Regions from separate parts of the Mesobacillus sp. AQ2 genome, predicted to be linked through region 2. Evidence: riboswitches for the same ligand, from Rfam matches in the RefSeq annotation. Region 2 holds a riboswitch; the other holds the start of a gene.
The links. Region 2 has a riboswitch for cyclic di-GMP ahead of QNH36_RS04945 (anti-repressor SinI family protein). Riboswitches for the same ligand answer to the same signal wherever they lie in the genome.
Positions count from the first base shown of each region.

Region 1: another riboswitch for cyclic di-GMP. It lies ahead of QNH36_RS20105 (hypothetical protein); the one in region 2 lies ahead of QNH36_RS04945 (anti-repressor SinI family protein).

Region 1 is NZ_CP126080.1:3,991,998-3,997,053, forward strand. Features, by position in the region: gene QNH36_RS20090 (acyl CoA:acetate/3-ketoacid CoA transferase) at 1-146, shown strand, start outside; gene QNH36_RS20095 (GntP family permease) at 184-1,626, shown strand; gene QNH36_RS20100 (acetyl-CoA C-acetyltransferase) at 1,690-2,874, shown strand; gene QNH36_RS20105 (hypothetical protein) at 2,928-3,152, opposite strand; cyclic di-GMP riboswitch class I at 3,427-3,511, opposite strand; gene QNH36_RS20110 (hypothetical protein) at 3,751-4,095, shown strand; gene nadE (NAD(+) synthase) at 4,147-4,968, opposite strand.
Region 2 is NZ_CP126080.1:994,728-999,783, forward strand. Features, by position in the region: gene QNH36_RS04925 (carbohydrate kinase) at 1-346, shown strand, start outside; gene QNH36_RS04930 (pseudouridine-5'-phosphate glycosidase) at 362-1,285, shown strand; gene QNH36_RS04935 (helix-turn-helix domain-containing protein) at 1,347-1,688, opposite strand; gene QNH36_RS04940 (hypothetical protein) at 1,907-2,122, shown strand; cyclic di-GMP riboswitch class I at 2,339-2,425, shown strand; gene QNH36_RS04945 (anti-repressor SinI family protein) at 2,455-2,583, shown strand; gene QNH36_RS04950 (helix-turn-helix domain-containing protein) at 2,682-3,002, opposite strand; gene treR (trehalose operon repressor) at 3,272-3,997, shown strand; gene QNH36_RS04960 (late competence development ComFB family protein) at 4,053-4,328, opposite strand; gene QNH36_RS04965 (type 1 glutamine amidotransferase domain-containing protein) at 4,531-5,046, shown strand.

The sequences.
Region 1 (5,056 bases), 1.8 Mb from region 2:
TAGAAAGAGATATCCTTTCCCAGATGAATTTCAGGCCATTGATTGCCAAAGACTTAAAATTAATGGACAGCAGGATTTTCATGGATGAACCTATGGGTTTAAAGGATAAAAAAACTCCTGGCTTACGAAATATTGCAGCAATCTGATCCATCAAAACTTGTGTTTTAGAAAGGAGTTCCCCATATGGAGCTATTCATTATACTATTAGCCCTTGGATTATTGATGTTCACAGCTTACAAAGGGTATTCAGTCATCCTTTTTGCACCAATCGCTGCCCTTTTGGCTGTGCTGCTGACGGACCCAAGCCACGTACTGCCCTTTTTCAGCAACATCTTCATGGAAAAGATGGTCGGATTCATCAAAAACTATTTTCCAGTTTTCCTGCTTGGTGCAATTTTCGGTAAGGTAGTCGAAATGTCTGGGATTGCCGAATCCATCGCTAAGTCCATCATTAAATTGGTTGGCGGCACCCGTGCCATTCTAGCAATCGTGTTGATGGGCGCTATATTAACATACAGCGGGGTTAGCTTGTTCGTTGTGGTATTTGCCATCTATCCTTTTGCTAAAAACTTATTCAGAGAAGCGAACATTCCTAAAAGGCTTATTCCGGGAACGATTGCCCTTGGAGCGTTCACATTCACGATGGACGCACTTCCAGGCACGCCCCAGATCCAAAACGTTATTCCAACAAGCTTCTTCGGGACTGATATTTACGCGGCACCTGCCCTCGGGATCATTGGTGCAATCCTTGTTTTCACATTAGGCATGCTTTATCTTGAAACTCTTAGAAAGAGAGCTGCAAAACGCGGCGAAGGTTTCTACGGATTTGATAATGCAGAATCCGCTGCTGCAGCAGAAGCTGAGGCACTAGATGAAGGTGTCAGCAACATTGACATGACTGCTAAAACGAGCACAATAAGAGCTGTACTTGCATTCGTACCATTAGTGCTTGTTGGTGTAGCTAACAAATTCTTCACAGTGAATCTGCCAAAATGGTATCCGAATGGGTTTGATTTTTCAAAGATTGGTCTTGAATCCTATGGTACGGTCCAGATGGCTGGAGTAGTTGGAATCTGGTCCGTTGAACTGGCGTTGATTCTTGGCATCCTGGCTACTCTTTTATATGACTGGAAGAAGGTTACCGGAGGATTTAAAGTTGGAGTCAACACTGCAATAGGCGGTGCCTTGCTTGCATCGATGAATACTGGGGCTGAATACGGTTTTGGCGGAGTCATTTCCTCTCTTCCAGGATTCTCTGTTGTGAGTAAAGGAATTTCAACAACATTCACAGATCCGCTCATCAATGGAGCAGTAACGACTACAACTCTTGCAGGTGTGACTGGATCTGCTTCAGGCGGTATGGGGATTGCTTTGAGTGCAATGGCTGATACTTACATGAAGGCAATCACAGAATTCAATATCCCGCCAGAAGTCATGCACCGTGTCATCTCGATGGCATCAGGCGGAATGGATACACTTCCTCACAACGGTGCAGTTATTACTTTGCTTGCTGTTACCGGATTAACTCATAAACAATCTTATAAAGATATTTTTGCTATTACTGTAATAAAAACATTGGCTGTATTCTTCATTATTGCAGTCTACAAGTTAACTGGACTAGTATAATAATAACAACAAAGGGGGAGCAATTCCCCCTTTCTTAACTTTAATTCGGAAGGGGCAGTAAAAATGGAAAATTCAATTGTGATTGCAAGTGCGGTCAGGACCGCTACAGGAGCTTTTGGCGGAGCTTTTTCAAAGGTATCTGCAGTTGATCTTGGAGCGGCCGCTATTAAGGCTGCATTGGAAAAAGCAAATATTAGTGCTGATTCCGTCGATGAAGTCATCATGGGAAATGTCCTTCAAGCCGGGCTTGGTCAAAATCCGGCACGCCAGGCTGCCATGAGAGCAGGACTTCCAGAGACATGCCCATCCATGACAATCAATAAACTATGCGGCTCAGGTTTGAAGGCCGTTCACCTGGCATATCAAGCAATTGCAGCAGGTGAAGCCGATATCGTTGTCGCTGGCGGAATGGAGAATATGAGCCAGGCGCCTTTCGTTCTCAAAGGTGCGCGAGAAGGCTTCAAAATGGGCGACCAAAAACTCGTTGATACATTGCTTGGCGATGGACTCGTATGTGCATTTAATGACTACCATATGGGTATTACTGCCGAAAACCTTGCCGAAAAATATGAAATCTCGCGCAATGAACAGGACGCTTTCGCAGTCAAAAGCCAGAACCGGGCAGAAGCAGCGATCACTTCTGGACGTTTCAAGGATGAAATCGTCCCTGTAGAAGTGAAACAGCGTAAAGGCGATCCTATTATTGTCGATCAGGATGAGCATCCTAAATTCGGCAGCACTCTTGAAAAGATTGGCAAGTTACGGCCTGCATTCAAGAAAGACGGAACCGTAACCGCAGCCAATGCTTCTGGAATCAATGATGGCGCAGCTGCAGTTGTGGTGATGAGTGGCAAAAAAGCAAAAGAACTAGGAGTTACTCCACTTGTAACCATCAAGGCGAATGCTTCTGCGGGCGTTGATCCATCCATCATGGGTATTGGGCCTGTTAGCGCTGTTAAGAAAGCCCTTAAGAAAGCGGAAATGGAGTTAACGGATATCGATTTAGTAGAGGCGAATGAGGCATTTGCGGCACAGGCTCTTTCCGTCATGAAGGAACTTGGCATGAGCGAGGAGAATGTAAATGTCAACGGCGGTGCCATTGCGCTTGGCCACCCAATTGGAGCAAGCGGAGCAAGAATTCTAGTCACACTCATCCACGAACTTAAGAAACGAGAACAAAAATACGGACTGGCCACCCTCTGCATAGGCGGCGGAATGGGTGTCGCAACGATCATCGAAAATGTTTAATCAATAGAAAAAGCCTGTGGTCCGCACCACAGGCTTTCATATTTTAGCAGTTATCAAACTACATAATCTTCAGTTAATTTACTGCATGCATTTGATAGATTCTCAAGGCATTCCCTTCTTAGCCTCTCGTCACAGATGAAATCATTCCGAAGCTCTTCTTCCAGCTTCATTTGTATCTGCTGAATTTCTTCCTGGAACCTTTCCCTTTTTTCAACATCTGTTAAATGAAACTCTATCTCCCGTTCAAAGTACTCTACCGTCCCAAACAATACAGTCAACGTTTCCTCCACCTTCCATTCTATTTTTCAAAAATCCTTTTTCCTAAAAACAAAACCTGCCAAAAGGATTATTTTCACTCGTCCTGTCAAGATACTTAAGTTTTATTTATCCTTTCTCACACTCGGCAAACGTGAAATTCAGTTCTTTTTGCATGATTGTGCAGAATGGACCAGGAAGAATAAAAAAAATCCTCCAAAAAAGACGGCGGATTTCCTTTGGCAAACAGTCAACCAATACCATTCACCGATATGTTCTATACTCATCCGATCTTTTATTGGCAACCCGACTATCCTAGCAGCATGGCCTTAGACTCGTGGCTTTGCGTCCTCACCTTTCGATAAGTTTGCCTTTTTCAGTTCTACTTAAAATATAAAACTTTAGAACCATACTTTCAACAAAATTCGCCAATTAATTACAAAGATGAGTCTAATTTCCTATAACTTTGTGAGCGCATGAAAGATAGACAACCCTTTCAGGCGCCAACTTTGATTAGCGCATTGTTTTCACAATGTAATATCCCAGCAATCTCTATGTAAAGTTCAGTTGCTAGAATAAAAGGAAGAAGCTTTATTACAGGCGAATGGCAGGAGGATCCTTATGGAACAGCATGTTAAAAAGTCGCTAGATGAATGGAAAGCAGAAATTGAAGAGATTCTTAAAGAAATAGATGCGGAGTATGACGAAGTAAAAAATGAGCTTAAAGTGTATACATATAAATTTAACATCACGAAGCAGGTTGTCCAGTCGACAGTGAATCCGGACCTGAACAGGAAGATTCGCGAATTGTATCATCAGCCATTTGAGGAGAAATTCAATGATTTGAAAGAGTATATCAAGGAGTTGGAAGAAAAAAAGCGGGTCTTCCAGATGTTCACCGATAAAATCGACAAAGTGACAGACAAAGAGGATGCGCCACAGTTAGCTATTGCGCAAACTGAATAAAAAGGAAAGCCTGGCTTTTGATCGAAAATCTTAGCCAGGCCTTTTTTGTGCTTATTCCTTCCACCATGAATCAAACATGGACGCTGGAACATGCCGTTTATGCTCTGAAGCAAGATATCTGCCCTCAATTTTGGCTGCTGCTGCTTCATCAATCTGCTTTCCTTCAAGATAATCATCGATTACTTCATAGCTGACGCCAAGTTCGGTTTCATCCGATTGAAGCGGCTTGTTGTCTAAAAGGTCAGCGGTAGGCTCTTTCAGATACAGTCTTGATTCTGCATTCAATGCTTTGAGCAGTTCCCTGCCCTGGCGCTTGTTCAAGCCGGTAAGCGGCAGCAGGTCAGCTCCTCCATCCCCGTATTTTGTGAAAAATCCGGTTACTGCTTCAGCAGCATGGTCTGTCCCAATCACCAGCAAGCCGTCCTGCCCGCCGATAGCATATTGGGTGATCATCCGGATCCTTGCCTTTGCATTTCCTTTGTTAAAGTCTGTCATCTTCTCGCCAATCGCTTCCTCGAACTGGGTATTGAAGGTGTCGACAGCAGGCTGGATATTGAAGGTGATCGTTTGATCCGGCTTGATGAATTCCAGTGCTTTCTGAGCATCATCCTCATCTTTTTGCACCGCATAAGGAAGTCTGACAGCGACGAATTTGGCATCCTTGCCTTCTGACCGCAATTCCTCCGCAGCCATTTGCGCAAGTTTCCCCGCCAGAGTGGAATCCTGGCCGCCGCTGATGCCTAGAACGAACCCTTTCGCCCTTGATGTAAGCAAATATTCCTTTAAAAAATCGATTCTTTTCCTGATTTCTTGCTGGGGATCAATTTGCGGCTGCACATTCAAATCTTCAATTATCTGCTTTTGCAAGCTCATGATAACCCTCCTAATTCACGAAAAACTATTCAAAAAAGAGCATATCCCTTCTAAAGTCCAAAGTCCAGATTTTCGTCAGAAAACCTAA
Region 2 (5,056 bases):
CACAATTGAAAACGAAGGCGACTTTTTCAGGGCTGCAGAGATCATCATACATAAAGGTGTCGAAAAGGTTGTCATCAGTCGCGGAGATAAAGGATTGATCTATTTTACAAGAAAAGGTGAAGCTGGAGTCCTGATACCCCCAGCGATCTCTGTCATCGATGTGACTGGAGCGGGTGATTCGCTCGTCGCCGGGATCATCTATGCCCATCTTAATGGAATCCCGACTGAGGATGCCTGTAAGATCGGGATGGCCTGTTCGATTATTACCTTACAGTCGATCGAAACAGTGAACCCCATCTTGAATAATAAACAGTTACTCGAAACTTTCAAACAAAACTTTAAATAAGCGAGGTACAACATGCTGGAGAAGTGGCTTGATTTTTCACAGGAAGTAATAGAAGCGAAGAACGCGGGCAGACCGATCGTTGCTCTGGAATCTACGATTATATCACATGGGATGCCTTATCCACAGAATGTCCAGACAGCAAGGGAGGTAGAGCAGATCATCCGTGATAATGGGGCGGTTCCTGCAACCATTGCCATTCTTGATGGTAAAATTAAGATCGGGCTCTCGGATGAAGAACTGAAGTACCTGGGCAAAAGCAAGAATGTAGAAAAAACCAGCAGACGGGACCTCGCGTATCTGTTATCAACCGGTAAAAATGGAGCAACAACAGTGGCAGCCACAATGATCTGCGCAGAACTGGCAAATCTAGAGGTATTTGTGACAGGAGGAATTGGCGGTGTACATCGTGAAGCGGGAACAACGATGGATATTTCTGCCGACCTGCAAGAACTGGCAAAAACAAATGTAGCAGTAGTATGTGCAGGCGCCAAGTCGATTCTGGACCTGGGATTGACTCTAGAGTATCTTGAAACCCATGGTGTACCTGTTGTAGGCTATGGTACCGATTCATTGCCAGCGTTCTATACACGGACGAGCCCGTATAATGTAAACTTCCGCCTCGATACTCCCGAGGCTGTCGCGGATATGATCAAAACTAAATGGGATCTTGGGCTCAATGGTGGAATCGTCGTTGCCAATCCGATCCCTGAAGGTGATGCAATGGAAGAAAGTTTCATAGCTGACGTAATCGAAAAAGCACTGGCAGAAGCGAAGAAAAAGCATATAGACGGCAAGCATTTGACCCCATTCCTGCTGGGTAAGGTTAAAGAACTGACCGAGGGAAAGAGCCTTGTTGCTAATATCGCGCTTGTCAAAAATAACGCCAGGGTGGGAGCGAAGATTGCCGCCAGCCTTTCCAAACAGAGAATCAGCCATTAAGGCTGTTTTTTTTGGTATTTTGGTCTAAGATGCATTCTTAATTTGTATTTTATAATACTCGCTACTTTTCTTTATCAATACGGTTCTTGAATTTCATGAAATCAAGGTAATAAGAAAAATCTTCTTTGCTGATCCCATTTTTTATTGCTTCGTCAACAAGTCCGATCCATTCCTCATCAACGGGGATCGAATCAATCCTTTTTGTTTGCTGGCCCATCAGGTTCTCCACAGACGTATCCAGATTGTGGGCAAGTCGTGATAAAACCTGGAGCGAAGGATTTTCTTGAATGCCTCTTTCGATATAACTGAGGTATGACTTGGAAACATTCGCTTTTTGAGAAAGTTCAGTAATAGAATAGTTTCTTTCCAATCTTAATCTTTTAATCTTCTCTCCAACCTTCATCTAGTTATCTCCTTAAAATCAACTGTATTCATTATAACGAACAAATAGATTCTTTAAAAAATACGAAATAGTATGAGAATGGAAGGAATTTCTTAAAAAAGAACGATTATTGTTCTTTTTTAAGAAAATTCGCCTTATTATGGACTTTTTCAAAAATGGTTCCTCTGAACTATACTCGAATGGAGTGTAGTAGTACCGAGTTAAGGAGGCAAATGGCAATGTACAGAAAAAACTGCGATCGATGCAATCGTCCCTCGTTTAGCAGCAGTGAACAGGGTGAATGGCTATGTCCGGTGTGTGGCAATGATTTAACAAGGTACCCGTTTTTCAATGCCATCAGCCTTGAAAAAGTAGTCCTAAAGCATCGCGGGAAAAGGCAAACCTATCCAAAAACTTCACAGTCCAAAGGCTTATCTTCAGATTTATGGGGGTGAATGTAAAAAAAGAGTTCAACATTTAAGGATAGGATGCGACAAAAAATACTAGTAAAAAGATTTAAATTTTCAGAAAAATAATGTTTTAATTCATAAATTTGTAATTGTTTGGAAGAAAAAGAAGGATAGTTCCAGAAATTCGCCGACAAATATTTACATGTTAAATATATAGAACAAGGTACAATGACATTGGGAGTAAACGATTAAGCAAAAAGGTACAGATAAAGGCAAACTGGTTGAAAAACCAGGACGCAAAGTCACGGATCTAAGGTACAAAAGTACTATGATGGCCGGGCCGCCTGGGATACTAACTGTATTTTGGGGGGAAGAACTTGATTAAAGAACAGGTAATTTTCGAAGAATTGGATACAGAATGGATGCAGCTGATCATGGAAGCATTGGAGATGGGAATAAATAAAGAAGAAATCAGGAAATTTTTAATGACCAATAGGCAGGAGTAAAGGATACATAAAGATAATCGTTATATACTCGGGCAGCTCCTTACAGAGGTGCTTTTTATTTTACAAAAAAGGGACAGCGAAATGGCTGTCCCTTGTGATTATTTATTATTGAGTTTCCATTTGTTGAACTCGAGAAATTCACGGAACTGGTCTTTGCTGATTCCGGAATCCATTGCTTCTTTCACAAGATTAACCCAGTCAGAATCAATATTTTCTTTATCGACTTGTTCATGGATCAATTGATCAACCGGGACATTCAGGACTCCAGCGATCTTCTCAAGAAATTGAATGGAAGGATTCGTTTGCAGATTCCGTTCCAAAGAGCTTAAATAGGACTTTGCGACGCCAGCTTGCTCAGCCAACTCGGATAGGGACATTCTTTTCTCTTGTCTAAGTTTTTTGACGCGTTCACCAATCACAGTATCCACACACCTTGTCAATTTATAGTTATATCATAACAAATCTGATAAAATAGTTCCATATTAAGAACACCTTACAGAACAATTATAAACAATCTTCTCAATTTTTGTGGTGTTTTTTTTAATAAAAGGTTGGGAAAAAAATAGTCTCTATAGTTATCGGCGGTTAACGGTGAATTTTTATAAAAAGTAAACAGGATAGTCTATAATATTCTTTTATTCGAAAAAAAGGTAAAATGGTAGCAATCAGACAAGGTACGGGTGATGATATGCAGAAAAAGTATTTATTGATCTATGAAGAAATCGCCAAACAAATCCAGGAGGGGCATTACCACGCCAAAACAATTTTGCCATCTGAAAATGAATTTGCCGAAATGTATCAGACATCACGCGAAACAATTCGCAAAGCCCTGAATCTTCTCGCACAAAATGGCTTTATCCAAAAAATCCGCGGCAAAGGCTCACTCGTGCTCGATTTGAAAAGGCACCAGTTTCCGATTTCCGGGCTAATCAGTTTTAAAGAACTCGCGAAAAATATGGGCGGAAAAGCAAAGACGACTGTGGATGGGTTTGATCTCGAACAGGCAGGAGCGGATATCGCGAGGGAACTGAATGTTGACAATGATGAGATGGTCTGGAAGGTGAAGAGAGTCAGGCATATTGATGAAGAACGGGTCATCCTCGATAAGGATTTTATCGTCGAAAGGCATGTGCCAGGCCTGTCACGCCAAAAATGCGAGAATTCGATTTTTGAATATATTGAGCAGGAACTGGATAAAAAAATCAGTTTTGCCAAAAAGGAATTCACGGTTGAGGAACCGAGTGAAGAGGATCGGGAGCTTCTGGATATGGAAGGATTCCATGCGATTGTCATCGTGAAAAACTATATTTATTTCGATGATGCGACACTTTTCCAGTATACCGAGTCAAGGCATCGTCCCGACAAGTTCCGGTTCGTGGATTTCGCCAGACGTATGGATACACAGAATATATAAAAAAGAGCTGCCGTTGACAGGCCTGGGCGACCAGGCTGTCATTAGGCAGCTTTTATTAATGTTTCGGATATTTTCCGACTAGATGGATGGCACTGATGATCCGTTTATTGATCCAGGCCCTGTTCTCCTGAGTGTTTAGCTGTTCATAAACCATCTTTCGGCCATCTTCCGTAGTGACATAGTGGCTTGGAAGAGTGTTCAGGCTGATGGCGATGATATCATTACGGCACTTCTGGCAATTGCAGAAAGTCTGGTAATCGGGGCTCATCATCAACACATTGACAAGAGTCGAAACCACTTCCTCCATTACATTGATATAACCAAATTTCATGGTGCTCCTTCTCTCCCTAAAGATGTCCTAAATAAATTATAGACGAATTACGCAAATATAAAATCTTTTTTTTGCTTTCAACTTAAGATGGGTCTATTTACATAATTTTATTGTAAAAAGTGGAAGTGTTTATTGATGTTTTGTCCTCTCCAGACAGGGAAGATTTAATAGTGGAGAATTTATTAAAGGAGATGTTGAATCAATGGGTAAGAAAATTGCCTGTTTAATAACAGACTTATTTGAAGACGCAGAATATCTCGAGCCTTCTCGTGCATTTACAGAAGCCGGACATGAGGTTATGACGATCGAAAAAGAAAAGGGGAAGACGGTAAAAGGCAAGCAGGGAAAAGCCGAAGTCAAGATTGATGAAAGCATTGACAACGTCAAGCCGGAAGATTTTGATGCATTATTCATACCTGGCGGCTTTTCTCCAGACCAGCTGCGCGAGGATGAACGATTCGTCCAATTCGCCAAGTACTTTATGGATGAGAAAAAACCCGTATTCGCAATATGTCATGGTCCGCAGCTGTTATTGACAGCCAAGACACTTGAAGGCAGAAGTGCGACAGGCTATAAATCCATTCGTGTCGACATGGAATACGCCGGTGCGAAATACCAGGACAAGGAAGTCGTCGTCTGCTGCAACCAGCTGGTGACAAGCAGAGAACCGAAGGATATTCCAGCGTTCAATCGCGAAGCACTTAAAGTGCTGGAATAGTATGGATTGA